One region of the Nocardioides sp. NBC_00850 genome, then DNA from elsewhere that is predicted to be linked to it. Evidence: riboswitches for the same ligand, from Rfam matches in the RefSeq annotation. Region 1 holds a riboswitch; the other holds the start of a gene.

Region 1 (15,190 bases):
GGGACCGGCGGCGCCGGGGTGCCCGCGGCCGGCAGGTCGACGGTGATCGGGATCAGGTCGGCGTACGTCTTGGCCTTGAAGGTCGCCTCGAGGCGGTCGTCGAGCTCGTCGATCTCCAGGCGGCCCTCGCCTGCGGCCTCGCGCAGGATGTCGGCCACCTTGTGGCGGTCGGCATCGCTGATCCGCAGATTCGGATCAGGATTCTGGCCGCGAAATGGCTCGGGGGTCGTTCCCATGGGGCGAATGGTAGTGGGGGTCTCGCAGGCGTGCCTCAACACTGTGAAATTTGCTGGCCCTGATGGCATTCACTCCAGGCCGAGGTGTTGCCTCAGTGTGCGCTTCGGGCCGCGCGGACCCCGCCGTTTGACGGTCACGTCGCCGAGCACCGCGAGACCCCGCACCCGCACCACCGGCGAGTCCGCGGTGAGCGCCTCGGGCACCTTGTCCGACGGCTCCTTGAAGTCGCCGAGGACGCCGTTGCCCTCCACGATCACGTGCACGTTCGGTGGGACGGTGACCTTCACGCTGCCCAGGACGGAGGTCGCGTTGATGACCACCTCACGGGCTGAGTAGTGCGCCTCGCGGAGGTCGATGTTGGCGTCGCCCAGCACCGCGTTGACCGAGAACTGCTGGGGAACCACCCACACGCCCTTGCGCTCGACGTTGCTCAGGAACGCGCTGGCGCTGTCGCTCGCCGCGCCCTCGCCGTAGACGACGGGCACCGCGCCGGCGGCCGGCGCCGCGGCCAGTGGGGGTGACAGTACCGGCGCCTGCCCCGCAACCGGCAGGTCCTGCGTGATCGGCTCCAGGTCGGCGTACGTCTTGGCCTTGTAGGTCTCCTCGAGCCGCTCCTCGAGCTCGTCGATGTCCAGGCGGCCCTCGCCGGCAGCCTCGCGCAGGATGTCGGCCACCGCGTGGCGGTCGGCATCGCTGACGCGCAGGTCGGCTCGGCGGGGCTGGCCGGGTTGCGGTTCAGGGAGTCCCATGGTCCTGAATGCTATCGGCGTACGTGTCGCCCGTCTCTCAGGTTCAACCCTGAGGCTCTGCACAGACAGATCGACGCGGGGCACGGCTCGGAGGGACTTCCCAGGGTCGTCGAGAGCCTGCGCGCCGACGGGTAGCGCTGGGGCGACGGTGCCCTGGCCGCCGGTCGGCCAGGGCACCGTCGATTTCGGTTCAGTCGGCGAGCGGGAGATACACGCGGCTCCCCGCGGCCGCGAACTCCTTCGACTTCTCCAGCATGCCCGCCTCGATCTCCTCGGGGGACGCGCCGTTCTCGCCGCCGAAGCGGTCGCGTACGTCCTGGCTGATCTTCATCGAGCAGAACTTCGGGCCGCACATGGAGCAGAAGTGGGCGGTCTTGGCGTTCTCGGCCGGCAGGGTCTCGTCGTGGAAGCTCTCCGCGGTGACCGGGTCCAGCGAGAGGGCGAACTGGTCGCGCCAGCGGAACTCGAAGCGAGCCTTGGAGAGCGCGTCGTCGTGGTCGCGGGCGCCGGGGTGGCCCTTGGCGATGTCGGCGGCGTGGGCGGCGAGCTTGTAGGTGATCACGCCCGTCTTCACGTCGTCCCTGTCCGGCAGGCCGAGGTGCTCCTTGGGGGTGACGTAGCAGAGCATCGCCGTGCCGTGCATCGCGATCGTGGCCGCGCCGATGGCGCTGGTGATGTGGTCGTAGCCGGGCGCGATGTCGGTGGCGAGCGGACCGAGCGTGTAGAACGGCGCCCCGTGGCACCACTCCTGCTGGAGGTCGACGTTCTCCTTCACCAGGTTGAGCGGGACGTGGCCGGGGCCCTCGACCATGACCTGTACGTCGTGCTCCCAGGCCCTCTCGGTCAGCTCGGCCAGCGTCCGCAGCTCGCTGAGCTGGGCCTCGTCGTTGGCGTCGGCGGTGGAGCCCGGGCGGAGCCCGTCGCCGAGGGAGAAGGCGACGTCGTACTGCTTGAAGATCTCGCAGAGCTCGTCGAAATGGGTGTAGAGGAAGCTCTCCTGGTGGTGCGCGAGACACCAGCCGGCCATGATCGAGCCGCCTCGGGACACGATGCCGGTGACGCGGTTCGCGGTGAGCGGGACGTATCTCAGCAGGACCCCCGCATGGATCGTCATGTAGTCGACGCCCTGCTCGGCCTGCTCGATGACGGTGTCCCGGAACACCTCCCAGGTCAGCTTGTCGGCCTCGCCGTTGACCTTCTCCAGGGCCTGGTAGATCGGGACGGTGCCGATCGGGACGGGTGAGTTGCGCAGGATCCACTCTCGGGTGGTGTGAATGTCGTCGCCGGTGCTCAGGTCCATCACCGTGTCCGCGCCCCAGGTGATCGCGTGGGTGAGCTTGTCGACCTCCTCCGCGATGCTGCTGGTGACCGCGGAGTTGCCGATGTTGGCGTTGATCTTCACCAGGAAGCGCTTCCCGATGATCATCGGCTCGGACTCGGGGTGGTTGACGTTGTTCGGGATGATCGCCCGGCCCGCCGCCACCTCCTCGCGGACCAGCTCGGGGTCGCAGCTCTCCCGCACCGCGACGTAGGCCATCTCCTTGGTGATGATGCCCTGGCGCGCGTAGTGCATCTGGGTCACGTTCTCGCCCCTGCGCGGCGGCAGGCGCTCGCCCTGCCACTCCTGGGTGGCTTCGCCGCGCCGCACCGCGGTCTTGCCGTTGTCCCGGAGGTCCGTCGGGCGTCCTTCGTACTGCTCGGTGTCCCCGCGCTCCTCGATCCATTCGAGGCGGCGGGGCGGAAGGCCCTGCTCCGGCTGCGAGCCAGGGCCTTCCGTGCAGTAGCGGTCGAAGGTCTCGCCGTTGGTTAGCGCGACCCGGGTCACCGGGACCTTCAGGTCGCCGATCTCGAGGCGGGTGTGGGCGGGGTGGACGGTCATACGGTCTCCTCAGGTGTTCAGGTGGGCGATCGGTCCTCGGCCGCGGCCGAGGGTCCAGTGCTGGCTTCTGGTGAGCTGTCGGGTGACGTACGCCGCGGCCCGCTCGGCCGCTTCTCGCAGCGTCCCTCCGTGGGCGAGGTGGGCGGCCAGGGCCGAGCTGTAGGTGCAGCCGGTGCCGTGGTCGTTCTTGGTCGGGACGGCAGGGTGGGTGAGCGGGATCGGCGGTCTCCCCGGCTCGGCGAGCCAGTCCGTGCACGTCCCGGTTGCCTCCGGATCGCCGCCGGTGACGATCACGGCCGGCTTCAAACCGGCCAGCTCCCTGGCCAGCTCCTCGGGCGACCCGTCGTGCCCGGCCAGGGCCAGGGCCTCGTCCAGGTTGGGGGTGACGACGGTGGCGACGGGGAGCAGGTGGTCGAGGTAGGCGCGGCGTACGTCCTCCCCGCCGAGCACCGCACCGGAGGTGGCGACCAGGACGGGGTCGACGACGAGCGGCCGGCCGGCGCAGAGGCACGCGACGAGCTCGACCGCCGCGGCGCTGCCGAGCATGCCGGTCTTGACCGCCGCGACCGGGAGGTCGTCGAAGACGGCGTGGAGCTGGGCCTCGACGGTGGCGATCGGGACGGCGTGGATGTCGCTGACCCCGGTCGTGTCCTGGGCGGTGACGGCGGTGATCACACAGGCTCCGTGGACCCCGAGCGCGGCGAAGGTGGCCAGATCGGCCGCTGTGCCCGCCGCTCCCCCGGAGTCGGTGCCCGCGATGGTGAGTGCGACCGGCGGGTTCATGACGTCACCGCCGTCGTGTCGAGGGCGGCCAGCAGGTCTCGTACGACCTCGGCCGGCTCCTCCGCACGCATCACCGCGCCCATCACGGCCACCCCGTGGGCCCCGGCCGCCACCGCCGCGGCGGCGTTGTCCGGGGTGATCCCGCCCAGGGCGTACGTCGGGAGCGGCAGGTCAGCGAACGCCCCCGGCCCGAGCGGCGGCCCATAGCCGGGCTTGGACTCGGTCAACGCGTAGGGGCTCAGCATCGCGTAGTCGAACCCCTCCTCGGCGGCTCGGGCGACCTCGGTGGGGCTGTGGCAGCTGCGGCCGCTGGGGTAACACGGTGTTACAACGGGTAGCAGCGTGCTGCAGCCCGCTGCTACCCGAGCGGACACCGTGTTACCCCCGGTGGCGGCGAGCTGCACCCCCGCCGCTCCGGGCAGCGGGCCGTGGGCGGCGATGACCACCAGGCCCAGCTCGGTCGCTGCCGAGGCCAGCCTCGCGCGCTGCTCGGCGGGCTCGTCGAGCTCGCGGAGCACCACATGGGTCAGGCCTGCCTCCGCACACTCGGCCAGGGTCGGGAGCAGGCCGCGGCCGAGGCGGAGCTGGGAGCGGTCGGTGAGGACGAGCAGTCGCGGCAATTCGCTCATGCGATCCGGCCCTCCATCGGAGACGACGCCCTGGCGACCGCTTGGCGTGGGATCCGGCCCGCGGCGCGGGCGGTGTGCCCGGCCTCGACGGCCAGGCGCAGCGCGCGAGCCATCCCGACCGGGTCGTCGGCGCGGGTCACTGCGGTGGCCGCGAGGACCGCGGAGCAGCCGAGCTCCATCGCCAAGGCCGCGTCCGAGGCCGTCCCGACCCCAGCGTCAAGCACGACGGGCACGGACACAGCGGCGACGACAGCCTCGATCGCGTACGGGTTCAGCAGCCCCAGCCCCGACCCGATCGGCGAGCCGAGCGGCATCACCGCCGCGCAGCCGGCGTCCTCGAGCCGGCGGGCCAGGACGGGGTCGTCGGTGGCGTACGGAAGGACCGTGAAGCCCTTGCGCACCAGCTGCTCGGCAGCCTCGACGAGCTCGACGGCGTCGGGCATCAGCGAGGTCTCGTCGCCGATCACCTCCAGCTTGACCCAGTCGGTCTCCAGCGCCTCGCGGGCGAGCTCGGCGGTCAGCACCGCCTCGCGTGCCGAGAGGCAGCCCGCGGTGTTGGGCAGGATCGGCACCTTCGCCGCGCGCAGCGTCTCGAGCAGCCCGCCGGAAGCCGTCGAGGACGTACGCCGCATCGAGACCGTCACCAGACCGGGCTCGGCCGCGTCGATGACGTCGGGGAGCAGGGCCAGGTTGGGCAGGCCACCCGTGCCGAGGAAGAGGCGTGAGGACAGCTCAAGCCCGGCGATCTTCAGGATGTTGCTCATCCGCCCTGCACCGCCGTCACGATCTCGACGACGTGACCGTCCTGGAGCTGCCATCGCGCCCAGTCGTCGCGCGGCACGATCTCCTCGTCGACGGCGACGGCGATGCCGCTCGGCCGCCGGTCGCCGGTCCTGGCCTCGAGCAGGTCCGCGACGGTGCCGCTGACCTCCGTCGGCTCGCTGTTCACGGTGATCTTCATCCGTCCTCCTTCATCAGGAACCGACGCGGATCGACCGCGGGCTCCACTGACCCTGTCTCGATGTGATCGGCCACCAGCTGCGCGATGAGCGGCGCCAGCAGGACCCCGTTGCGATAGGCACCCGCGGCGAGCACGACGCCCGGCTCGTGGGTCGGGCCGACCAGGGGGAGGTTGTCGGCGGTCCCCGGGCGGTCCCGCGAGGTCACCTCCACCACGCTCGCGCGGTCGAGCGCCGGCACCACCCGGCGGGCGGAGTCGAGCAGCCGCCACACGCCCTCGACGGTCGGCAGCAGCGGACCGTCGCGCTCCTCGGTGGTGGCCCCGATGACCACCTCATCGCCGTCGATCCGCGGCACCACGTAGATCTGCTCGCCGTGCGCCCAAGCCCGTACCGTCCGCTCCACCGGTTCCTGCGTCCGCACCCGCACGACGTCCCCGCGCACCGGGCGGATGAGGGAGGAGTACGGATCGGGGAGCTGGGCGCCGGTCGCGATGACGGTGACCGTGTTGGTCTCGACACCGGCTCGCTGGCGCTCGCCGGGTCTGAACGAAGTGGCCCCGACCCGCGTGGACAACCGATCGAGCAGGGCCGCGACGACCGCACGCGGGTCGACCGAGTGGTCCTCGGCGAGGAAGGCCCCACCGGCGACCCGGCCGAGCCCGGGTTCACGGGCGAGCAGCTCGCGCCGTACGAGTCTCTCGTAGGAGACCCCGGCGAGATCGAGCACCGAGAGCTGCCGCTCGACCTGCTGGACGTCCCCGGCATCGACACCGACCAGCAGGGTCCCGCGGGTGTGCACGGGCACCCCGAGCTTGGCGGCGAGGTCGGGCCAGAGCGCGAGGGAGGACAGGCAGAGCCGGGTCAGTTCCTCCTCGCCGTGCCAGGCCTCACCGGCCGGGCTGAGCATGCCGGCTGCGGCGTACGACGCCCCCGAGCCCGGCGCCGGATCGACCACGGTGACCTGGTGCCCGCGACGGATCAGCTCGTCGGCCACGGACAGCCCGACGATCCCGGCACCGAGGATCCGCGCGCGCATCAGCCGGCCGCTTCCACGAGCTCCTTCGCGGCGTGAAGTGGGTCGGGTTGTCGCCAGAGTCCGCCGATCACGGCGACCCCGTGGGCGCCTGCGGCGCGTACGGCACCGGCGGAAGCGGTCGAGATCCCGCCGATCGCGATCAGCGGGAGGACACCGGCAGCGTCGGAGACCGCGGAGACCCCCAGCGGATCGGGAAGCCCGGCCTTGGAGGTGGTGGCGAAGACCGGCCCGAAGCCGGCGTAGTCCGCGCCCTCGGCAGCGGCCGCCTCGACCGCGGCACGGTCCCGGCATGTCGCGCCGATCACCAGCCCCGGCGCGACCGCGTCGGCGATCCGCCGGGCCTCGGCGAGCGGAAGGTCGGAGGCCCCGAGGTGGACGCCGTGCGCACCGGACGCGAGCGCCACGTCGAGCCGGTCGTCGACGACCACACAGGCCTCGTACGCCCCCACCCGCTCGATCACCGCCGCCGTCAGCGCGAGCAGCTCCCGGGTGGTCGCGGACTTGTCGCGGACCTGGAATCCGGCGACACCGGCCTCGGCGAAGGCGGGCAGCAGGGCGAGGTCATCGCTCGATGAGACGAGGCAGAAAATACGTGGAAGAAGCACAACCAATCACTTCCTTCGCCGGCATGATCCGGATCAGGTGTAACGGTCGGAGCGGCCTTAGCTCCCTCTCAGCCCGCTGCCGCGGACTCCCGTGTGGACGTCTCCGACCATAGCGCGCACCACCGAGAACCCCCCAGCCCTAGGCCCATCCAGCGGGATACCTCTGGTAGGTCGAGATCCGCGGCGCCGTCGCCCCGTCGCCCCTGACCCCCGCGACGAGCCGATCGTGTCGATCGACGATCGCGGCGCGCGAAGGTCTGGCGCCGCGATGTGACGTGCCCTACAGTCTTCCCTGAGCGATTGATTCTGCCGATACAAGCGTTGATTCGATCATAAACGATCACTCAGGCCGTGTCGGCCCGACCTCGACTTCGGAGCGAAGACATGCAGACGACGTCCATCACCACGCCCGACACCAAGCTCGCTACCGGGTTCTCCCGGCGCAGCGTCCTGGGCTCCGCCGCCGCAGTGGGCGGGGCCGCCCTGGGCATCGGCGCCCTCACCGCCGGCGCCACCCCGGCGCGGGCCGCCGGCCAGCGCACCATGGTCAACCAGGCCTTCGAGGCGCACGAGATCGTCCGCATCGGGCTGATCGGCCTCGGCAACCGCGGCTTCGGCATGGCCCGTGGCTGGGCCGACATCCCCGGCGCGCAGGTGGTCGCGGTGTGCGACATCCGCGCCGACCGCGCCACGCGGGTGGCCGACGACCTCGTCGCGCGCGGCAAGACCCGCCCCAAGGAGTACGGCGGCAAGCGTGGCTCCTTCAAGCAGATGCTCGACCGCGAGGAGCTCGACCTCATCTACATCGCCACCCCCTGGGAGTTCCACTACGACCAGGCGCGGACCTCGATGCTGGCCGGCGCGCACGTCGCCGTCGAGCTGCCGATCGCCACGCAGCTCAACGAGCTGTGGGACCTCGTCAACACCTCCGAGATGACCCGGAAGCACCTGCTGCTCGCCGAGAACTGCAGCTACGGCCGCAACGAGCTGGCGATGCTCAAGATGGCGCACGAGGGGGTCTTCGGCGACATCACCCACGGCGCCGGCGGCTACCTGCACGATCTGCGAGCCCTGCTGTTCAACGACGGCTACTACACCGACGACTGGCGGCGCCTGTGGCACACCCGCAGCACCGCCAGCTTCTACCCGATGCACGGCCTGGCGCCGATCGCTGCCGCGATGGACGTCAACCGCGGCGACCGAGCCGTCACGCTGGCCGCCACCGCGACCGCGCCGCGGGGCCTGGCCGACTACCGCGAGCGCTTCGTCCCCCGCGACCACCGGTCGTGGAAGGAGGAGTACATCAACGGCGACCGCATCAGCTGCGAGATCACCACTTCCGGGGGTCGCACCATCAGCGCCGAGCACAACGTGAGCCAGCCCCGGCCCTACAGCCGCATCAACAGCATCGAGGGCAGCCGCGGCCTGTTCGAGGACTACGTTGGCGGCGACTCGACCGGCGCCCGTGTCTACGCCGAGCCGCTGCACAGCGGCGACACCTGGCGCGGCTTCAAGGAGCTGCGCCAAGAGTTCGACCACTGGCTCTGGAAGGAGCTCGAGGACGACGCCTCCGGGAGCGGTCACGGCGGCATGGACTACATCCTGCAGTGGCGTCTCATCCAGACGATGCGCGCCGGGCTGGTCCCCGACATCGACGTCTACGACTCGGCCATGTGGTGCTCACCGGTCCCGCTGAGCGTCGAGTCGCTGGCCAAGAACGGCAAGCCGGTGGAGATCCCCGACTTCACCCGGGGCAATTGGCGCAAGCCGAGGGTCGGCCTCGACTCGCGCCAGACCGAGATGCCCCCCGTCCCCTGATCCCTACCGACCTCACCTTCCGAAAGGCACCTACCATGGTCGCTCCGTCGTTCATCGCCCGCGCGGCTCTCGCGCTCACGATCGCCCTCGGCGGTCTTCTGGTGGCCCCCGCCGCCACCACAGCGGCACCGGCACCGGCAGCGGCTGCGGCGACCACGCAGACGGTCGGCGTCACCATCGGAGCGGTCGACCTCGACGGGCCGGCCATCGTCGAGGTGCCGGTCACAGTCCGCAACCAATCGACGGCGGCGCTGCGCAAGCTCACGGTCTCGCTCCGGGGACCGGTGGGCTGGCAGGTCGCCCCGGCTTCGCGGTCGGTCTCGGGAGCCGTGAAGCCGGGCGCCAGCGCCACCGTCACCTTCTCGGTGCGGGTGCCCGCGCGGCGTCCGGGCTTCCAACTGCGCACCTTCACCGCCACGGCCGCCTACCGCGGCGGTGACGGCGCGGGTGCCGCGGTCGGCACGCGGGTGGAGCGCTCCGGCGAGCCGATGGCCAATCTGGCGGCGGCCTTCAACAACACCGGGGTCACCGACGAGAGCGCCACCACCGCCGGGAACTTCGACGGTGCCGGCAACAGCTTCTCGGCCCAGAAGCTGGCCGACGTGGGCCTGGGCCGGGGGGCCGAGGTCGAGGCGCTGGGCGCCACCCTGACGATGCCCGACGTCGCGCCTGGCACGGCCGACAACGTCGCCAGCGGCGGCCAAGCCGTGAAGGTGAGCGGCAGCGGCGACGCGCTGGTCCTGCTCGGCTCGGGCAGCAGCTTCGGTGCCACGGGCACGGTCACCGTCTTCTACACCGACGGCACGTCGTCGACGGACGAGACCGGTCTGCCCAACTGGTCGTTCCAGGAGGCCGACGCGCACGGCGCGACGTTGGTCGCCTCGAGCGTCGGTCGCAACCGACCCGACGGGTACGGCGACGCGGCCTACCAGTACCGGGTCTTCGCCAACTCGGTGCCGCTGACCGCCGGCAAGACCGTCGACTTCGTGGTCCTGCCCGCCAACAGTGCCCTGCATGTGTTCGCGATGGGCCTCGCCGGCTGACCCGCTCGGGTAGGTTGCCGAAGTCAGGAGAGCACCCGAGCGAGTTCGAGGATCACATGTCCAGGCACACCCGGCTCGTGGCGGTGCTCACCGATGCCTGAGCGCGTCCTGCGCGTGGGGCTGGTGGGCTCCGGGCCCTGGGCCCGGCTGACCGTGGCGCCGGCGCTCGCCGCCGCACCGGAGGTGCGGTTGACCCACGGCTGGTCGCGCAACGACGCCGACCTCGCCGACCTGGCCCGCCGACACGGCTTCGAGCCGGCGAGCACGTACCTCGACCTGCTGGACCGGGTCGACGTCGTCGCGTTCTGCGTGCCGCCCGACGTCCAGGCCGGGCTGACGCCGGCGGCGTTGGACGCCGGCAAGGCGCTGCTGCTCGAGAAGCCGGTGGCCCGTCGGGTCGAGCAGGCCGAGCGGCTGCACGGACATCCCGAGCCGGTGCTCGTCCACTACTCCCGGCTGCTCGACAGCACCGTCGCCCCGTGGTTGGGCGCCGCGGCCGAACGCACGTGGTCATCAGCGAGAGCGGTGCTCACGAACACGGCCACGGTCGGCGACGACCCCTTCGGCCGATCTGCGTGGCGGCGCGAGACCGACGGCGCCCTGTGGGATCTCGGACCCCACGTGCTCGCCGCCCTGCAGGTCGCGCTCGGTGACGTGACGACCGTCTCGGCCCGCCGTACCGACGAGGGCATCGTGCTCGAGACCACCCATGCGCGAGGGGCGAGCGCGCGGTCGCTGGTGTCGGTCTCGGCGTCCAGGAAGCAGGACGTCCTCGAGCTGGTCGGCGCCGACGACTGCGTGCACCGCCTGCCCCGGGGCCCACGGCAGGGCGGGGTCCAGACCTACCGTGCGCTCGTCTCCGGCCTGGTGCCGCCGTCCGGCCCGTCCCGCGGCCCGTGCGCCGCGGCGGTGATGGATCCCGCCTTCAGTACCTCCGTGGTGGCGACGCTGGTCGCGGCATCGGCGGCCCTGCGAGCCGGGCCCGCCGCCTGACGGCCGGCTCCCAGCCCCCGCCCGCCCCGCGCGTAACAGCCACGACTCCACGCCGCTCTCGAGCAGGCTGGCGCCAACATCCTCTGCCCTCGATGTCGGCCCCGGAGCCGACGCCGGGACCGAGGCCGGGACCGAGGCCGGGGGCGGCGTACGATTCTCTTCCGTGGCTGACGTTGAGTTCCGATACTCCGACCTCCTCCCGACCGGCAAGGACGACACTCCTTACCGCTTGATCACGAGCGAGGGGGTGGAAGAGATCGAGGTCGACGGGCGCAAGTTCCTCAAGGTCGACCCCGAGGCGATCCGCCGGCTGACCGCCGAGGCGATGAAGGACATCAACCAGTACCTCCGCCCGGCCCACCTCCAGCAGCTCCGCAAGATCATCGACGACCCCGAGGCCTCCGGCAACGACCGCTTCGTCGCGCTCGACCTGCTGAAGAACGTCAACATCTCCGCGGGCGGGATCCTGCCGATGTGCCAGGACACCGGCACCGCGATCGTGATGGGCAAGAAGTCCGAGGGTGTGCTGACCGGCGCCGACGACGCAGAGACCGTCAGCCGCGGGGTCTTCGACGCCTACACCAAGCTCAACCTGCGCTACTCCCAGCTGGCGCCGCTGACCACGTACGAGGAGAAGAACACCGGCTCCAACCTGCCCGCGCAGGTCGAGATCTACTCGACCACCGAGGGCGAGAATGGTCCGGAGTACAAGTTCCTCTTCATGGCCAAGGGCGGCGGCTCGGCCAACAAGTCGTTCCTGTTCCAGGAGACCAAGGCGATCCTCAACCCCGACCGGATCCTGACCTTCCTCGACGAGAAGATCCGCTCGCTCGGCACGGCCGCCTGCCCGCCGTACCACCTCGCCGTCGTCATCGGCGGGACCTCCGCGGAGTTCGCGCTCAAGACGGCCAAGTACGCCTCGGCCCACTACCTCGACAACCTCCCGACCGAGGGCTCGATGAGCGCCCACGGCTTCCGCGACACGGAGCTGGAGGAGAAGGTCTTCGAGCTCACCCAGTCCTTCGGGATCGGGGCCCAGTTCGGCGGCAAGTACTTCTGCCATGACGTACGCGTCGTCCGGCTCCCCCGCCACGGCGCCTCGTGCCCGGTGGCGATCGCGGTCTCCTGCTCCGCCGACCGCCAGGCGCTGGGCAAGATCACCCGCGACGGAGTGTTCCTCGAGCAGCTCGAGACCGACCCGGCGCAGTACATGCCCGACGCCGGCATGGCCGAGGAGATCTCGGCCGGCGAGGTCGTGGACATCGACCTGAACCAGCCGATGTCGGAGATCCTGGCGACGCTGTCGCAGCACCCGGTCAAGACCCGCCTCTCCCTGTCCGGCCCGATGGTCGTGGCCCGAGACATCGCGCACGCCAAGATCAAGGAGCGCCTCGACGCCGGCGAGGAGATGCCGGACTACCTGAAGAACCACCCGGTCTACTACGCCGGGCCCGCCAAGACGCCCGAGGGGATGGCCTCAGGCTCCTTCGGCCCGACCACCGCCGGCCGGATGGACTCCTACGTCGAGCAGTTCCAGGCCGCGGGCGGCTCGATGGTCATGCTCGCCAAGGGCAACCGCTCCAAGGTCGTGGCCGAGGCGTGTGGGACCTACGGCGGCTTCTACCTCGGCTCCATCGGCGGCCCCGCCGCGCGGCTGGCGCAGGACTGCATCAAGTCGGTCGAGGTGCTCGAGTACCCCGAGCTCGGCATGGAGGCGGTCTGGAAGATCGAGGTCGAGAACTTCCCGGCCTTCATCGTCGTCGACGGCGAGGGCAACGACTTCTTCACCGACCCGAGCGGAACGACCACCGTCCCCCTCACCGGGATCAGGGTGCGGTCGAAAGAACGCTGAGCGAACGCCCGCCGGCGCTGAGCCTCGGCGATGCCGGACGACCGGATAGGTTGATGGGCGCCGATCCCCGACGACGAGGAGACCCCCATGCAGTGCCCCATCGACGGTGCCACCCTGGTGATGAGCGAGCGCCAAGGCATCGAGATCGACTACTGCCCGCAGTGCCGTGGCGTATGGCTGGACCGCGGCGAGATCGACAAGATCGTCGAACGGTCCGTCGGCGCCCCGCAGCCCGGCGGCTACCAGCAGCCGCGCCAGGAGCAGCGCCAGGAGAAGCGCGACGAGCGACGCTATGACAAGCGGGAGTACGAGCGGCGCGACTATGACGACGACCGCCGCCAGGACAACCGACGCGGCCACCACCGCGAGTCCTGGCTGGGTGACCTCTTCGGCTGATCCTGCTGGAGGCCGCGAACGCGCCTGACGGTCCCTGCGACACACCGACATGCGGTGTGTCGCAGGGGTTTCCCGCAGGCCCTATGGCCGCCGCTCCCGTCGGATCGGGGGTTCCGCGAGCTCAGCGAGTTCGGCGCGCACCAGCCCAGGAACCGCTAGACGTCGTTGTCGCGCCGGTTCCCGGGCGGCGCCTCGCCCGGTCCGGACCCCTGCGTATCCGGGCTGCCGGACTCGGAGTCGGGATAGCCCGCCGTCGAGTCCGCGGGCGCGATCGGCGTGCCGCCCTCGTCCTCGTCGAGGCGCTGGGTCTCGGAGACCTGCCCGGACTCGTCGGTGTATTCGGGGTCGTCGGGCCCCTCTGCTGGTAGCGGTTGTTGGCTCATGTCCGGTGCGGTACCCGTTACCGGGAGAACCACTCCCGCCGGAGCAGCCCGAAGACCCACGAGTCCGAGACGTCGCCGTTCACCACGCAGTCCTCGCGCAGCGTCCCCTCCAGCGTGAAGCCGAGCTTCTCCAGCACCCGGGCGGAGGCGGCGTTGCGGGTGTCGGCCTCGGCCTGGACCCGGTTCAGGTCCAGCGTGTCGAACGCCCATTCCAAGAGCGCGCCCGCGGCCTCTGTCGCGATGCCCTGACCCCACCCTGCCCGAGCGAGGCAGTAGCCCAGCGAGGCGCTGCGGAACTCGGGGTTCCAGGAGTTCAGGGTGCACCAGCCGACAAAGGTGAAGTCGCGCTCGATGACGAGCCGCGCCCCGCTCCCCTCCTCGGCCATCGCATGGCTCCGGGCGATGAACTGCTCGGCACGCGCCCGCTCGGTCCAGGGCGGCGAGTCCCAGTAGCGCAGGACGTACGCGTCGCTGTGGAGGGCGAACAGCGGCTCGGCATCGGCGTCGGCGAACGGCCGTAGCCGCAGCCGCTCGGTCTTCAGTGTCGGAGTGATCAGCGGCACCCGGCCATCCTGTCAGCGACCGGGTGCCCTCAGGAAACGGGTTTCTGCGACCTTCGCAGCGTCACCCGATGATGCGATCCGCCCGGGCCGACTCCTCGTGGGCCGCCTCGACCGCCTTGGCGGCCTCGTGCTCGGCCTGTTCGATGGCGTCGCGAGGCGAGGGGACCGGCGGCGTACGTCGGGCGTCGTCGCCGTTGTCCGAGACCTTCGCCGACCGCATAGAGGAGGCGTTGTCGGCGAAGGCGCCAGTGACCGTACGCATCGCCTCGGTGAGCTCGCCTGGGATGACCCAGAACGAGTTGCCGTGCGAGGCGAGCGAGGGCAGCATCTCGAGATACTTGTAGGCCAGGACCTTGGCGTCGGCGTCGTTGGCGTGGACCGCCTGGAAGACCCGCTCGAGCGCCGTGGCCTCACCCTCGGCCTCGAGAATCCGGGCCTGCTGGTTGCCCTCCGCCTCCAGGATGGACTTCTGCCGGGTGCCCTCGGCCTCGAGGATCAGCGAGGCCCGCTTACCCTCCGCGTGCAGGATGGCGGCACGCTTGTCACGCTCGGCGCGCATCTGCTTCTCCATCGCCTCCTTGATCGAGGCCGGCGGGTCGATCGCCTTGATCTCGACCCGGTTGACCCGGATCCCCCACTTCCCGGTGGCGTCGTCGAGCACCTCACGCAGCCGCGCGTTGATCGTCTCGCGCGAGGTCAGGGTGCTCTCCAGGTCCATCGAGCCGATCAGATTTCGCAGCGTGGTGACGGTGAGCTGGTCGATCGCCTGCAGGTAGTTGGCGACCTCGTAGGCGGCCGACCGCGGGTCGGTGATCTGGTAGTAGAGCACCGTGTCGATGTTGACCACCAGGTTGTCCTCGGTGATCACGGGCCGGGGGTTGGAGGAGTAGACCGTCTCGCGTACGTCCAGCTTGGTGTTGACCCGGTCCACCAGTGGGATCACGAAGTTGAGCCCTGGCTGCAGCGTGATCCGGTAGCGCCCGAAGCGCTCGATGTTGTAGCGCCGGGCCTGTGGCACGATCCGCACCGTCGAGGCGACCGCCCCCACCACCAGCGCGACCATGACCAGAACGATCAGCAGAAGTTCCATCTCGTACGCCCTCCTCTAAGGGGACAGCGACAGCGGGTCCCGCGGATGCACGAGCGCCGTCGCGCCTTCGATCTCGAGCACGTCGACCCGGCATCCGACAGGGATGACCAGGTCCTCGTCATAGGGGCGGGCGGTCCATTCCTCGCCCGCGAGCCGGACCAGACCGTGCGCG
Region 2 (15,190 bases), 1.8 Mb from region 1:
GTGCTCGGTCATCGCGAAGCAGCCGAGCAGGCGCCCGGAGACGATGTCGGCGAGATACCGATCGTGGTGACGCGCGGTCCCGAGCTGCAGGATCGCGCCGCCGAAGAGCCCGAACTGCACGCCCGACTTCACCAGCAGCGACAGGTCACCACCGGCCATCTCCTCGAAGGCGGCGATGGAGGCGCCGACGTCACCGCCCCCGCCGTACTCCTTCGGGAACCCGAGCCCGGTCAGACCGGTCGCGGAGACGTCGAGGAGCACCTCCCGTACGCGTTCGCGATACTCCGGCCGGGGCAGTTCCTCGACCTCGTCGAGGAAGTCGGCGCGCTCGATCAGGGACTTGCGTACGTCCTCCCGGACTCCCGCGTATCGCCCGTCGAGAAGTGCGGTCAGTGAGGCTGCATCGATGGCGGTCACACCGCCACCTTAAGCCGAGACGGGTCCCGGATCAGGTCAGCTCGTGGGCGACCTTCGACTCGCGGTCGGCGATCTCGTCGGACTCCGCGACGAGTCGCCGCACGCCCTTGCGCCGGAACTTCTGGCCGGCCGCGAGGCCACCGAAGTAGTAGGCGACGAGCGCGATCATGCAGCCCGCGATGTCGTCGGCGAGGTAGTGCCAGCCGAAGTAGACGGTCGCCACGACGGTGATCCCGAAGTTGATCCAGCCGGCCCAGCGGGCGATCTTGTTGTTGATCGTGGCGTGGATCATCAGCGCCACCAGCAGGGTGATGCCGCAGTGCAGCGAGGCGAAGCCACCGACCGACTGCACGACGTTGGCGTCCACGTCGAAGAGGACGTGTTGTCGGGTGAAGACCAGCGATTCCATCAGTGTGCTCGCCGGCGTCTCGGGCAGGTCCGCGTAGAGGTAGGGGTACTGCAGGCCCGGCCCGACCGTCGGCAGGCAGTAGTAGGAGACCGTGCCGAGGATCCAGGCGATGCACTGCGAGCTCACGAACCAGTAGCCGTAGGCGAGGTTGCGCGACCACACCAGCCAGCCGGCGACGGCGAACGGCACCAGCGGCAAGAACCACATGTAGATGTAGGAGAGGAACCAGGCGACCCAGCCGGTGCCGAGGACGTCGTGGAGCAGGATCGCCGGGTCGGCGCCGAAGAGCACCGCCTTGTCGATCAGGTGCAGCTCGTGGTCGAACTCATAGGTCTCCGGCACCACGAACGGCAGGAACGACTTGAGGTTCCGGTAGCAGACGTAGACCAGGTAGAAGCAGACGATGCCCAACGCCACCAGCGTCAGCCGCTCACGGGTCCAGTGGGTGCGGAGCCGCTCCTTGAAGATCGGGCCCATGTCCTTCCACTTGAACTTCGCCAACCACAGCGTGCGTGGCACGAGGTCGACGAGGAGCGCAGCTCCGACGAGGAGGGGAAGGCGGAGCCAGGACGGTCCGAGGAAGCCCTCCGGGTCGAGCATGCGCTTGTCGACGATCTGCGCGGTCACGACTGCGATCAGGCCGAAGATCAGCGCGCTGCTGACGAGGAAGATCTGAGCGCGGCGATACATAGCCGCTAATTCTAAGTGGCCGGTGGTTGCTCTGCCGATTCCTGGGTGCCTGATCCCTGGGCCGATGCGGGGATCGCCAGCCGATTCGGCTCGACCCTCAGCGCGACCGACTCCCCCGGGGCCGGCGCCGAGTCGGCGACGGCGTCGACCTCACCGACATCGTCGAGACGTACGACGAGCCGGTGCTGCTCCGGCGTGGCCCTGGCCGAGACCACGGTGCCGGTGAGCGGGCCGGCCGGGTCGGCGACGAAGGCCGAGCGGCGGAGCGCGACCGCGCCGGCCGGTGCCATCCCGGCGGCCTTCAGGACCGTGTACGCCGCCGGCCCCTCGAGCACGCGGGCGTAGCCCAGGAACAGGGCAGCCCAGGTGTCCGTCGGCCTCGCCCACACCTCCCGCAGGGTCCCCGCCTGCACCAGGTGACCGTCGCGCAGGAGCGCGATCCGGTCGGCGACCGCGAAGGCCTCCTCCTGGTCGTGGGTGACCATCAGTGCGGTGGTGCCCGCCTCGTGCAGGATCCGTCGCAGGTCGCCCGCGAGCCTTTCCCGCAGCCCGGCGTCGAGCGCGGAGAGCGGCTCGTCGAGGAGCAGCAGCCTCGGCTCGACCGCGAGCGCCCGCGCCAGTGCGACCCGCTGCCGCTCGCCACCGCTCAGCGTGCCCGGGAGGCGGTCCTGGTAGCCGCCCAGGCCGACGAGCTCCAGCAGGTCGGCGACCTTCCTCGTACGGTCGGCGGCCGGGATCCGGCGCAACCGCATCGCGTACGCGACGTTGTTCGCGACGCTGAGGTGCGAGAACAGCTGCCCGTCCTGGAACATCAGCGCGAAGCCACGCTTGTGCGTCGGCACCCCGCGCAGCTCCCGCCCGTCCCAGCTGATCTCGCCCGTCGCCGGCTCCAGCCCGGCCACGGCCCGCAGCAGCGTCGACTTCCCCGACCCCGACGGCCCGAGCAGCGCGAGCACCTCGCCGTCCGCCAGCTCCAGGCTGACGTCCGAGACGGCCGCCTTCCCGTCGTACGCCACCGACACCTCACTCAGCGACAGCATCGCAACCTCGATCCTGGTTCACAGTGCTCCGATCGAAGGTACGCGGAGACGCTCGACGAGGAGCATCACGACGGCGGTGGCGGCGGCGAGGACACAGGCGGCGGCGAGGGCCATGCCGTAGTTGTCGGACCCCGGGCGGGACAGCAACCGCAGGATGACGACGGGGAGGGTGGGGCGCTCCTCGCGGACGAGGAAGGACGTCGCGCCGAACTCCCCCAGCGACGCCGCGAAGGCGAACCCGGAGGACGCGAGGAGGGGCTTCCAGATGGCAGGTACGTCCACGGTCATGACCGCGCGCAACGGCCCGGCCCCGAGCCCGGCGGCGGCCTGACGGAGACGGTCGTCGACCGATCCCAGGACGGGCACCAGGGTGCGTACGACCAGGGGCAACGCCACCAGAGCCTGCGCCAGCGGCACCAGCCACGGCTCGTCGCGGAAGTCGAGGGGCGCCGACCCGAGGGTCAGGTAGAGCCCGAGCCCCAGGGTGACGGCGCTGACCCCGAGCGGCACCATGAACAGCCCGTCCAGGACGGAACGTACCCGCCGCTCGGTCACCGAACGGGACCGGCGCGTCACCGCGAACGCCACCAGCAGACCGAGGGTCAGCGCGACCAACGTGGCCTGCACCGCGACCGCCAACGAGGTCATCAGCGCGGTCGTGGCCGGAACCGGAAGCGGCGGGTCGAATCCGGGAGTCTGCAGGGCCGTGTAGTTCCCGAGACTCCACCGGTCATCGTCTCGCAGCGATCCGAGCAGCAGGGCGAGCAGCGGCCCGGCGACCAGCAGGACCAGCACCGACGTCGACAACAGGGCCGGGATGTCTCGCAGCGAGACCCGCCGGCGGCGTACGACGACCCGGGACTGCGCGGGATCCGGCACCGAGCGCAGCCGGCCGGCCACGACCAGCAGCCCGATGACGACCACCAGCTGGAGCACCGACAGCACCGCGGCACCGGGAAGGTCGAACAGGGTGAAGGTCAGCTTGTAGATCTCGGTCTCGATGCTGTTGTAGCGCACCCCGCCGAGGGTGAGCACGATCCCGAACGCGGTCGCGCAGAAGAGGAAGACCACCGACGCCGCGGAGACGATCGCGGGACGCAGCGCCGGCAGCGTGATCGTCAGGAGGACCCGCGCCGGCGAGGCGCCCAGCGCGGCAGCGGCCTCCCCGGGACGCGGGTCGAGCGACTCCCAGGCCGCGCCGACCGCGCGGATCACCACCGAGGCGTTGAAGAACACCAGCCCGAGGATGATCGCGGTCGGCGTCCCGTCGAGCCCCAACCCTGCCAGCAGCCCGGCCTCGCCGATGAGCTCGCGGAAGGCGACCCCGACGACGACGGTGGGGAGCACGAACGGCACCAGCAGTCCCGCCCGGATGACCCGCTGCATCGGAAAGCTCAGCCGATGGAGCGCGAACGCGGCCGGCAGCCCGAGCGCGACGCTCAGCACCGTCGCCAGCCCAGAGGACCACAGCGTGAACCAGAGCGCCCGCTGGATCTCCGGGCGCCCCAGGATCCTGGTCACGACCGACGGATCGAAGGATCCCTCGAAGAACAGGCCGCGCTGCACCATCCCGATGACCGGCAGGACGAAGAAGACCGCCAGCACGGCCACCGGGAGGGCGGCGAGCGCGACCAGGGTCCCGATTCGCCGGGTCACAGCACGACGGGTGGAGCTCACTGCGCGATCGTGTCACTCCAGGTCGCCAGCCACGCTTCCCGGTTCTCGTCGATCTCCTCCGGCTCCACCGAGAGCGGCGAGGTCGGCTGCTGCGCGAACTTCGCCCAGTCGGCGGGCAGCTCGACGCCGGAGGAGACGGGGAACACGTACATGCTCTCCGGCAGCGCCCCCTGCACGCTGTCGGAGAGCATGAAGTCGATCAGCGCCTTGGCGCCCTCGGGGTGGTCGGCGCCCTCGAGCACGCCGGCGTACTCGACCTGTCGGAAGCAGGTGTCCAGCAGCGCCTTGGTCGTCGTCTTGCCGTCCTTGACGGTGAAGGCCGGCGAGGAGTCGTACGACACGACGATCGGTCGCGTCCCCTTGCCGCCGCCCTGGGTGAAGTCGGAGTAGTAGGCCTGGTCCCAGCCGTCGACGACCTTGGTGCCGTTGTCCATCAGCTTGCCCCAGTAGTCGGCCCAGCCGTCCTCGCCGTACTCGGCGACGGTCGCCAGCAGGAACGCCATCCCCGGCGTCGACGTGGCCGCGCCGGGGGTCACGAAGAGATCCTTGTACGCAGGCTCGGCCAGGTCGTCGAGCGACTCCGGCGGCGCCAGCTTCTTGGCCGCGAACCACTCGGTGTCGATGTTGACGCACACGCTGCCGTTGTCGACCGGGGTGAGGAAGTGCTTCTCGTCGCCCGGGAGGTTGAACTCGTCGACGCCGGCCGGGACCGTCTCCGGCGTGTAGGCCTCCAGCGCGCCCTGGTCGATCGCGCGGCTGGCGAAGGTGTTGTCGACGCCGAAGACCGCGTCACCGTCGGGGTTGCCGGTGTCCATGGCGATCTTCGTGGTCAGCTCGCCACCGTCGCCCGCGTGCCGGATCTCGGCGGTGTAGCCCGTCTTCTCGGTGAACTCGGCCAGCACCTCCTTCGGCAGCGTGAAGCTGTCGTGGGTCAGCAGCACGACCGACTTGTCGTCGGAACCGCTCGACGGCTCGGCGTTCGGCTCGGCGGAATTGCCCCCGCACGCGGACAGGAGGAGCGCCGAGATAGCAGTGGCAGCGATGGCAGGCGTACGCATGCGCATTTCTGACTCCCTTCGCCGGTATCAACCGGAGCAGGTTCGGAGGGTCTGCGGCGCTGTTCGCCGCACTCTCAGGCCTTCCGGCCTCCCCTGTCTGTTCCCGCCAACACTACTGGTTGCGAGAATCCACCCATGACCGACGTCGCCATCTCGTCCTTCGACGACCTTTCCCCGAAGACCGCGTACGCCCTGTGGCGGCTGCGCCAGGACGTCTTCATCGTCGAGCAGGACTGCCCCTACCTCGATCTGGACGGCCGCGACCTCGAGCCCGGGACGCGTCACGTGGTGCTGAGCGACGGCGACCAGCTCGCCGGCACCGCCCGCATCCTCGACGACGGCGACGTGTGGCGGATCGGCCGCGTCGTCCTCGCCCCCACGCACCGCGGCAAGGGCCTGGCCGACGCGATCATGACGGCCGCCGTCGAGGCCGTCACCGACCGCGACGTCGTCCTCGACGCTCAGACGCCGCTGGCCGGCTGGTACGCCAAGTTCGGGTTCGTGAAGGACGGCGAGGAGTTCCTCGAGGACGGCATCCCGCACACCCCCATGCGGCTCACTCGCTGACGGGGGCGAACAGGACGCTGGTCTCGGTCTCCTCGCGGGTGGCCTGACCGCGGGCGGCCAACAGCTCGAGGTGGGCCTTGGTCTCCATGACCGCGAGGCCGGCGTTGAAGTAGTCCAGCTCGGCGAAGGCGCGCTCGTGGCGGGTCCAGCCGAGGTCGTTGGCGACCTCGAGCGCGGAGCGCCGACCGGCCTTCAGCGACGCGAGCGACTGGGCGAGCCGCGACTCGTGATGGGCCAGGAGCTCGTCGACGCGGGCGTGCGAGGACGGGGCGACCGGGCCGTGAGCGGGGAGAAGGCGCAGGTCGGGCAGGGTCCTGACCTTGGTCAGCGACGCCATGAAGTCGCCTAGCGGGTCGATGACCGGCACCGGCTCGAAGCCGATCGACGGCGTGATCGTGGGCAGCACGTGGTCGCCGGCGAACAGGACCGAGCCGGCCAGATCGGCATAGACGTAGTGGCCCTGGGTGTGTCCGGGGGTGTGCACGGCATCGAGGTCGCGGCCGGCAACGTCGAGGCGTACGTCTCCCTCGAGCCACCGGTCGGGCATCCGCCAGTGGGACAGCTCGGGTGCGGGCGGCGGGTTGGCAGCCCAGAGCTCGGCCAGCTCGTGCGCACCGGCGTGGGCGAGCAGCCGGTCGGTCGAGACCCAGCCGTCGAGGTCGCCGTTGGTGAGCTCGAGGGTGGGCCGGTCACCGGCGCCGAGCAGCACGTCGGCACCGAACTCCTGACCGAGCACCGAGGCGAGCGTGTAGTGGTCGCGATGTACGTGGGTGACCAGGAACCGGCGGATGTCGCCGAACTCGAAACCGAGCTTCTTCAGGCCGGACTCGAGCGCCGTACGTCCCTCGGTGATCGCCCAGCCACCATCGACCAGCGAGAGCCCGTCGTCGCCCTCGAGAACGTAGATGTTGACCGCCTTGAGCCCGTCCATCGGCAGCGGCAGCGGGATCCGGTGTACGCCCTCGGCGACCGTCCACGCTCCCGGAGCGGACCAGTGCTCCCCCGAGTCAGGCGAGATGGCGGTGGCTGTCGACTGACTCATCGGTCTCCTTCGGGTTGACCCAAAATCGGGCGCTGCCAGAGCCAGAGCAGACCCAGGATCGGCAACAGGGCAGGAACGAATCCATATCCGCTCCCGAACTTCGACCATACCGAGTCATCCGGGAACCATGACGGCACGGCCAGGGACAGGACACCGACGACGATCACGCCGGCCAGCTCGATCCACAGCATGATCTTCGCGAAGCCCGCCGACCCGGCGGCCGCCCGGCGGATCGCGAACCAGCCCGCGACGTACGTCGCCGCGGCGACGACCGAGAGCGAGTAGGCGATCGGGGCCTCGTCGAAGTCGGTGAAGACCTGCACCAGCGACCGTGCGCCCGCGGCGAGCACGAAGATCGCGTAGACGGTCAGCAGCACCAGGTGCGGACCGGAACGAGTCTTGCTGGGCGAGGTCACGGTCACCGGACCATCATGACGCGTACGGCCACGACACCTGTCGCCAGGGCCGCCGCCGCGATCACGCCCGAGGACCAGGTCGAGCGGTCCGTACGCATCGTCTGCAGCGCCAGCGGCATCAGGCACACCAGCGCGCCGAGGTAGCCCAGGAAGGTCGACAGCGACTCCGGCTTGCGTCCGCCCGACCAGGCCGCCAGCGCCCCGATAGCCAGCACGACCGCCAGGATCTCCAGCATCCACGCGACCTGGTCGAGCCACTTCGGCCGGGGCGCCTTCAGCACCACGCCGAGCACGGCCGCGATCGTCACGAACGCGGCATATCCGGCCACGATAAATCCGATCAGGGTCACGGCGTCCACGTGCCAATCTTCTCCAATGACCTCCACATCTCCCGATCCGGGGCTCGTCGCCCGGCTCCGCGCCGCCGGCTGTGTCTTCGCCGAGGACGAGGCGGCCCTGCTCGAGTCCGCCCCGGTCTCCGCCCCGGAGCGGGAGGAGATGGTCGTACGCCGCGTGGCCGGCGAGCCGCTGGAGCTCATCCTGGGCTGGGCCGAGTTCTGCGGGCTCCGGATCCGGGTCGCGCCAGGCGTGTTCGTGCCCCGGCAGCGCTCGGCGCTGATGGTCGAGCTCGCCTGCCGGACGGCCGAGCGAGGCACGGCCCGGAAGGTGCTCGATCTCGGCTGCGGGACCGGAGCGCTGGGTGCCGCCATCGCGGCACGTCTTCCAGAGGCGGAGGTCTGGGCCACCGACATCGACCCGGCGGCGGCCGAGTGCGCTCGGTGGAATCTCGACAAGCTCGATCACCGGACCCGGCGGGTGCTCCTCGGCGACCTGTACGACCCGCTCCCCCACGACCTCGAGCTCGACGTGATCGTGGCCAACGCTCCCTATGTGCCGAGCGACCAGATCCGGAACATGCCGCCCGAGGCGCGCGACCACGAGCACCACGTCGCTCTCGACGGCGGCGCGGACGGGCTCGACGTCCAGCGCCGGGTGATCGAGCAGGCGCCGAAGCACCTGGCCCCCGGCGGCGTACTCGTGATCGAGGCCGGCCAGGAGCAGGCACCGATCACCGCGAGCCTGATGCGAGAGCAGGGGCTCGTCGCGGAGATCCATCACGACGAGGACCTCTACGCGACTGCGGTGACCGGCACGGCCCGCTGAGAGCACCTAAAAGCGAGGCGTCCCTCTGATTGCACACCACCCCCGCAGTGCGCATTCAGAGGGACCGCCACCTGGAAGTTCGTCCACCCCCCACCGGTGGGCGACCTTCTCGCCGATGAAACGGGCCACCCGCGGACCCATGACGCGAGTTGGGAAGAATTTTTTCGAGATTCCGGTCAGACTTCCGTCATGCAGGCTTACGGTCTGTCCCACCTGGTGCCGTTGTCCCTGCTCACGGCAGGGATAGTGGCTGTCGTCTGGCTGGGCAGACAGCAGCGGGCCGACACGAAGCCGTCGAGATTCTCACGAGGATTCGCGCTCGCGATCCCGCTGACGACGATCCCGCTGCAGGCCCACGAGTGGGTCACCGACTTCGATCTCTTCATCGATCTGCCGATGCACCTGTGCGACCTGGCGTGGGTCGCGGCGGCGGTCGCGCTGTGGACCCACCATCCCTACCCGACCGCGCTGACCTGCTTCTGGGGTCTCACGCTGACCACGCAGGGCGTCTTCACCCCGGACGTGATGGACTTCCCGGACGTCAGCTACTTCACCTTCTGGGGCCAGCATCTGATGATCGTGACCGCCGCGGTCTACCTGGTCTTCGGGCTCAAGCTGCTACCCCGGTGGCGCGACTACGGCTGGACGGTCGCGACCACGGCGGCGTGGGCCGCCGTGGCGTACGTCCTCAACCTCGTCCTCGACGCCAACTACGGCTACCTGCGCTACAAGCCGGAGTCGGGCTCGATGCTCGACCTGCTCGGGCCGTGGCCGGTCTACGTCCTCAACGAGATCCTGATCGTCGCCGGGGTGTGGGCGCTGATCACGCTGGGACTGCGGATCTGGGCGCGTCAGGACGGGTCGACGAGGACGCCGGTGCGCTCGTAGTCGGCGAGGGCCGAGGCGTACGGAGCCAGGTCGATGCCCTTCTCGCTCACCCAGCCGTCGTCGTAGTAGGACGAGCGGTAGCGCTCCCCGGAGTCGCACAGCAGCGAGACGACGCTGCCCTCGGTGCCGGCCTCGGACATCTCGCGTACGACACCCAGCGATGCCCACACGTTGGTGCCCGTCGAGGGGCCGACCGAGCGGCCCATCCGGGCCGAGAGCCAGCGCATCGTCGCGATCGACGCCGCGTCGGGGACCTGGACCATGTCGTCGACGACCCCGCCGACGAAGGACGGCTCGACCCGCGGCCGGCCGATCCCCTCGATACGCGACGGCATCCCGGTGGCGTAGTCGGAGGTGTCCGTCTCCCAGCCGCCGTAGAAGGCGGAGTTCTCCGGGTCGGCGACCATCAGCCTGGTGGGGTGGCGGCGGTAGTGGAGGTAGCGGCCGATCGTCGCCGAGGTGCCGCCGGTGCCGGCCGAGACGACGATCCAGGTCGGCACCGGGTGTCGCTCCTGCGACATCTGGTCGAAGATCGATTCGGCGATGTTGTTGTTGCCGCGCCAGTCGGTCGCCCGCTCGGCGTAGGTGAACTGGTCCATGTAGTGGCCGCCGCACTCGCGGGCGAGGCGCTCGGCCTCTGCGTACATGTCGGGTGCGCGGTCGACGAAGTGGCAGCGACCGCCGTGCCACTCGATCAGGCGCACCTTCTCCTCCGAGGTCGAACGCGGCATGACCGCGACGAACGGCAGCCCGAGGAGGCCGGCGAAGTAGGCCTCCGAGACCGCGGTGGATCCGGAGGAGGCCTCGACGACCGTCGAGCCCTCGTGGAGCCAGCCGTTGCAGACCGCGTAGAGGAACAGCGACCGGGCCAGACGGTGCTTCAACGAGCCGGTGGGATGAACCGACTCGTCCTTCAGATAGAGGTCGACACCGCCGCTCGTACCGCCGCGGACGGGGAGCGGAACGACGTGCAGATGGGTGTCGGCCGAGCGCTGCGCGTCGGCCTCGACGCGGCGTACGGCTTCGTCGATCCAGGCGCGATGAGAGTCAGAGAGGCGGGGCACCGGCCGAGCGTAACTCCACCCTGATCTGTCCCCGGCATGTGCGGTGAGCCACAATGACAGACTGAAACACGATCGGGTCCGGGCAGTGAAGTTGCCCACAAGTTAGACCGATCTAAGGACCCCGATTAACCATTGCGGCCCCAAAAGCGAGACAAAAGACCTGTGGACGAACCTCTTGACGTAGTGCTGATCGGCGGCGGCATCATGAGCGCCACCCTGGGCGTGCTCCTCCAGGAGCTCGAGCCCAGCTGGTCCATCAAGCTGATCGAGCGGCTCGACTCACCCGCCGCCGAGTCCTCCGGCCCGTGGAACAACGCCGGCACCGGTCACTCCGCGCTGTGCGAGCTCAACTACAGCCCGCAGAACGCCGACGGCTCGGTCGACATCTCCAAGGCGATCAACGTCAACGAGCAGTTCCAGCTCTCCCGTCAGCTGTGGTCCTTCCTGGTCGAGAACGGCCGCATCCCGGACCCGGACAAGTTCATCCACACCGTGCCGCACATGTCCTTCGTGTGGGGCGCCGAGAACGTCGACTACCTGCGCAAGCGCTACGAGGCACTCTCGGTCCACCCGCTCTTCAGCGGGATGGAGTTCAGCGAGGACCCCGAGATCATCAAGGGCTGGGCGCCGCTGCTGCTCGAGGGCCGCTCGGCCAAGTCGCTCGCCGACGAGCCGATCGCGGCCACCTGGACCAACGCCGGCACCGACGTCGACTTCGGTTCGCTCACCTCGATCCTGACCCGCACCCTGGTGGACAAGGGCGCCGACCTGGAGACGGGCTCCGAGGTCACCGACCTGCACCAGACCATGGACGGCTTCTGGCACATCTACGGCCGCAACGAGACCGGGAAGTACCACCTGCGTTCCCGCTTCGTCTTCGTCGGCGCCGGCGGCTACGCGCTGCCGCTGCTGCAGAAGGCCGCCATCCGGGAGATCCGCGGCTTCGGCGGCTTCCCCGTCTCGGGTGAGTTCCTGCGTACGTCCAAGCCGGAGCTCGTCACCGAGCACCGCGCCAAGGCCTACGGCAAGGCCGCCGTCGGCGCTCCGCCGATGTCGGTGCCCCACCTCGACACGCGTTATGTCGAGGGCAAGACGCACCTGATGTTCGGGCCGTACGCCGGCTGGAGCCCGCGCTTCCTCAAGACCGGCTCGCTCACCGACCTGTTCCTCTCGGTGCGGCCCCACAACCTGGTGCCGATGCTGCGGGCCGGGCTGACCAACATGGATCTCACCGTCTACCTGGTCAAGGAGCTGCTGCGCTCGCCGCGCAAGAAGTTCGACGACCTTCTCGACTTCTTCCCCGCCGCCGACCGCAAGGACTGGGACCGGGTCATCGCCGGCCAGCGGGTGCAGGTCATCCGCCCCGACGGCGTACTCCAGTTCGGCACCGAGGTCATCACCGCCGAGGACGGCACCATCGCCGGCCTGCTCGGCGCCTCCCCCGGTGCCTCGACCGCACCGGCGATCATGCTCAACGTCCTGCGCCGCTGCTTCCCCGACCGCTGGGACGGCTGGCAGCCCCAGCTCAAGACGATGATCCCGGCCACCGGTGCCGAGCTCAGCGCCGACCCCGAGCTCGCCGCCGAGACCTTCGCGCGCACCGACCGCCAGCTCCACCTGGGCTGAGCGCCAGCCGAATCTGCAGTTGTGGGCGACGAGACGACAGTTTCGTCGCCCACAACTGATTTCTCGGCCGCCAGAACTGCCTATTCGGCGGTGAGGTGGGCTGCGACTGCTGCCGCTTGGCCCCGGATCTCGGGGATGGCGGTGGCCTCGTAGAGCGCGCCCTTGCAGGGCGGGCCGACGGTCAGAAGATTGGGTACGACGCTGCCGTCTGCTCCGATGACGTGGCCGTCCTCGGTGACGTCGATGCCGAGGCGGAGGGGGTCGGGGGCGATCAGGCCGCGCTTCTGGAGCGCGAGCAGGAGCGGGTTGTCGGTGCGGGCGATGTCGGGTGAGGGGCCGGTGCAGTTGATCACCGCGGTGACCTCGCGGTCGCCGTCGGCCAGGGAGACGACCGGCTGGTCGGCAGCGTCCACCCGGCAGCCGAGCACTCCGCCGCCGAAGATCTCCAGGCGTCCCTCGGCCCGGTAGGCGTCGAGGAGGGCGGCGATGCGTGGAGCCATGCGGTGGCGGCGTACCTCCCACTCGCGGGCGTAGACCTCGCGGAAGCGACGGCGCTCCGGCTCGGGCAGGCGGCGCCAGATCGACTGGGTCGGGCCACGGAGGCCGTCGATGACGGCACGCCAGTCGACGCCGAGGCCGGCCGCGTGCTCGATCTGGTCGCGTACGAGGCCGGCGATGCCGTCGGCGGTCAGCGGGCCGTCGGGGATCGGGGTCACCCAGGAGGTGAACTGGTCATCGACATGGGGGTTGGGGACCAGGCCGTGACGGCTCACCATGATCACCCTGCGCTCCGGGGAGTCGTCGAGGAGCGTGACGGTCGTGTCGACGGCGGTCAGGCCGGTGCCGACAACGAGCACGGTCGCATCGACGGGCAGCGCGCTGATCCGGGCGACGTCCCAGGGGTCCGATAGGTTCCACGGCGCCTCGGGGAGGCCGGCCAGGGGCTGGGGCGGCGGGTTGCCGTAGGCGAGGACGACGGCGTCCGCGACATGCCCTTCGTCGTCGCCGGTCAGCACCCGGAAGCCAGCACCGACCGGCTCGACATCGATGACCGTCTCGCCGACCGTCTCCAGCGTTCCGGCACCAGCCGCGGCCGCGTGCGCGAGCCGGTCGCGCAGGTAGCGCGCGTAGTCGCGCCGGGGCAGGAAGTCGATCGGGCCGAGCTCGATGCCGGCCTCGGCCGCCCAGTCGAGCAGGTCGTCACGGTCGTCGGGGAAGCCCGACATGTTGTTGGCCCGGACGTTGAGGAGATGGCGGCCGTCGGTGGTCGAGTAGGCCACTCCGTAGCCCGCCTCTCCGCGCGACTCGAACAACGTCACCGAAGCACCGCGGCGGAGCAGGTTGATCGCGGTCAACGTGCCGCTTGCTCCTCCTCCGATGATCGCCACCGTCGGGGTGGAGGTCGGCGTGGGCGGCGCGGCGTCTGTCGTCACCCGGACAGGGTAACCGCGCTATCCAGGCTTTGTTCACCTGGTTACTCGATTTTCAGCCGAACCGCATAAATCTATTTGCAAAGATCTCTTTGCGGTCTACCGTGGTCCCATGGCAGCACGCGAGATCGTCCCCGGAGTCGACCAGCTCAAGGCCCTCACCCACCCCGTGCGCGTACGCATGCTCGGGATCCTCCGTGTCGACGGCCCGGCGACGGCGACCACGTTGGCCGCCCGGCTCGGCATCAACTCCGGCGCGACGTCCTACCACCTCCGGCAGCTCGCGCAGCACGGGTTCATCGAGGACGACGAGACCCGCGGCAACGCCCGGGAGCGCTGGTGGAGGGCCGCCCACCAGGCGACCGTGACCGGCGACAGCGACGTACCGGACACCCCCGAGGGCCGCGAGACCCTCGACGCCTACCTGCAGACGGTCGTCACCATCTACGCCCAGCGCCTCCAGGAGGCGATCGAGGAGCGGGCGCTCCTCCCCCAGGAGTGGCGCGAGGCCTTCGGCCTCAACGACCGGGTCGTACGCCTCACCCCGAGCCAGGCATCCCGGGTGGAGGAGCAGGTCAACAAGATCATCGACGACCTCGAGGAGGAGCCCGACGGCGAGGCAGTGATGTTCCAGTTCCACGTCTTCCCGCTGCCGGGTCACGTCGGAACAGACCAGGAGAGATAGGCCATGAAGCTCCCCCTCTACGGCTGGCTCGCCGCCGAGACCATCTCGCTGGTCGGCACCCGCATCTCGATGCTGGCGCTGCCCTGGTTCGTGCTCGAGACGACCGGCAGTCCCGCCAAGGCCGGCCTGATCGCGCTCTTCGAGATGACACCGCTGGTGCTCAGCAAGATCTTCGGCGGCCCGATCATCGACCGGATCGGCCCACGCCGCGTCGCGATCGCCTGCGACCTCGGCTCGGCCGTCGTGGTCGGCCTCATCCCACTGCTGTACGTAGCCGGCCTGCTGCACTTCCCGATCCTGCTCGCGCTCGTCGCCCTTGCCGGCGCGCTGCGCGGCCCCGGTGACTCCGCGAAGTCGTCGATGATCCCGCAGCTGGTCGAAGCGGCCGGTGTGCCGACGGAGCGGGCCACCGGGCTCCACTCGTTCGTCGAGCGCACCGCCTCGATGCTCGGCGCCGCCGCGGCGGGGCTGCTGATCGGCCTGGTCGGCGCGACCGACGCGATCATCATCGACGCCGCCTCGTTCGCCCTCGGCGCTCTGGTGCTCGCCGTGACGACCGCCGGGCTGACGAGGGCCCGAGGCCCGGAGCCCGAGGAGCCCGCCGCGGAGCTCCCCGCACGGCCCACCCCCTACCGGGCTCAGCTCGCCGAGGGCTGGCACTTCCTCCGCCGCGACCGGGTGCTCCTCGGGATCGCGTTCATGGTCGCGCTGACCAACCTGATCGACCTGGCCTGGAGCAGCGTGCTGATGCCGGTATGGGGCCAGCAGCACGCCGGCCCCGAGACGATCGGCCTGCTGTTCGCCACCTTCTCCGGCTTCTCCGCGGTGGGGTCGGCCGTGGCCGCGGCGCTCGGCGACCGGATGCGCCGCTACCCGACGTACCTGGCCTGCTTCCTCATCACCGGCATCCCACGGTTCCTGGTGATCGCCTTCGGGGCGCCGCTGTGGGTGGTGTTCGTGGTGTTCGCGATCGGCGGGACCAGCAGCGGGTTCATCAACCCGATCCTCGGAGCGATC

What was found. A riboswitch is a leader RNA that binds a small molecule or an ion and turns the genes downstream of it on or off. The one in region 1 is predicted to bind thiamine pyrophosphate.
Region 2: linked by a shared signal. The riboswitch ahead of OH802_RS05925 (thiamine ABC transporter substrate binding subunit) and the one ahead of OH802_RS27215 (thiamine phosphate synthase) in region 1 are both predicted to bind thiamine pyrophosphate.

Annotation. Positions count from the first base shown of each region.
Region 1 covers NZ_CP108845.1:5,591,294-5,606,483, forward strand. The annotation lists gene OH802_RS27175 (DUF1707 domain-containing protein) at 1-236, opposite strand, end outside; gene OH802_RS27180 (DUF1707 domain-containing protein) at 306-986, opposite strand; gene thiC (phosphomethylpyrimidine synthase ThiC) at 1,177-2,865, opposite strand; gene thiD (bifunctional hydroxymethylpyrimidine kinase/phosphomethylpyrimidine kinase) at 2,875-3,648, opposite strand; gene OH802_RS27195 (thiamine phosphate synthase) at 3,645-4,277, opposite strand; gene OH802_RS27200 (thiazole synthase) at 4,274-5,041, opposite strand; gene thiS (sulfur carrier protein ThiS) at 5,038-5,238, opposite strand; gene thiO (glycine oxidase ThiO) at 5,235-6,275, opposite strand; gene OH802_RS27215 (thiamine phosphate synthase) at 6,275-6,880, opposite strand; TPP riboswitch at 6,874-6,983, opposite strand; gene OH802_RS27220 (Gfo/Idh/MocA family protein) at 7,265-8,698, shown strand; gene OH802_RS27225 (NEW3 domain-containing protein) at 8,734-9,741, shown strand; gene OH802_RS27230 (Gfo/Idh/MocA family protein) at 9,835-10,734, shown strand; gene OH802_RS27235 (fumarate hydratase) at 10,898-12,586, shown strand; gene OH802_RS27240 (zf-TFIIB domain-containing protein) at 12,674-12,982, shown strand; gene OH802_RS27245 (hypothetical protein) at 13,138-13,365, opposite strand; gene OH802_RS27250 (GNAT family N-acetyltransferase) at 13,383-13,928, opposite strand; gene OH802_RS27255 (SPFH domain-containing protein) at 13,990-15,018, opposite strand; gene OH802_RS27260 (NfeD family protein) at 15,034-15,190, opposite strand, start outside.
Region 2 covers NZ_CP108845.1:1,192,430-1,207,619, reverse strand. The annotation lists gene OH802_RS05945 (acyl-CoA dehydrogenase) at 1-417, opposite strand, end outside; gene OH802_RS05940 (phosphatase PAP2 family protein) at 449-1,516, opposite strand; gene OH802_RS05935 (ABC transporter ATP-binding protein) at 1,528-2,556, opposite strand; gene OH802_RS05930 (ABC transporter permease) at 2,575-4,233, opposite strand; gene OH802_RS05925 (thiamine ABC transporter substrate binding subunit) at 4,230-5,291, opposite strand; TPP riboswitch at 5,288-5,396, opposite strand; gene OH802_RS05920 (GNAT family N-acetyltransferase) at 5,427-5,858, shown strand; gene OH802_RS05915 (MBL fold metallo-hydrolase) at 5,848-6,900, opposite strand; gene OH802_RS05910 (hypothetical protein) at 6,897-7,322, opposite strand; gene OH802_RS05905 (hypothetical protein) at 7,319-7,675, opposite strand; gene OH802_RS05900 (putative protein N(5)-glutamine methyltransferase) at 7,692-8,480, shown strand; gene OH802_RS05895 (TIGR02206 family membrane protein) at 8,670-9,368, shown strand; gene OH802_RS05890 (PLP-dependent cysteine synthase family protein) at 9,332-10,432, opposite strand; gene mqo (malate dehydrogenase (quinone)) at 10,595-12,058, shown strand; gene OH802_RS05880 (FAD/NAD(P)-binding protein) at 12,139-13,491, opposite strand; gene OH802_RS05875 (ArsR/SmtB family transcription factor) at 13,601-14,173, shown strand; gene OH802_RS05870 (MFS transporter) at 14,177-15,190, shown strand, end outside.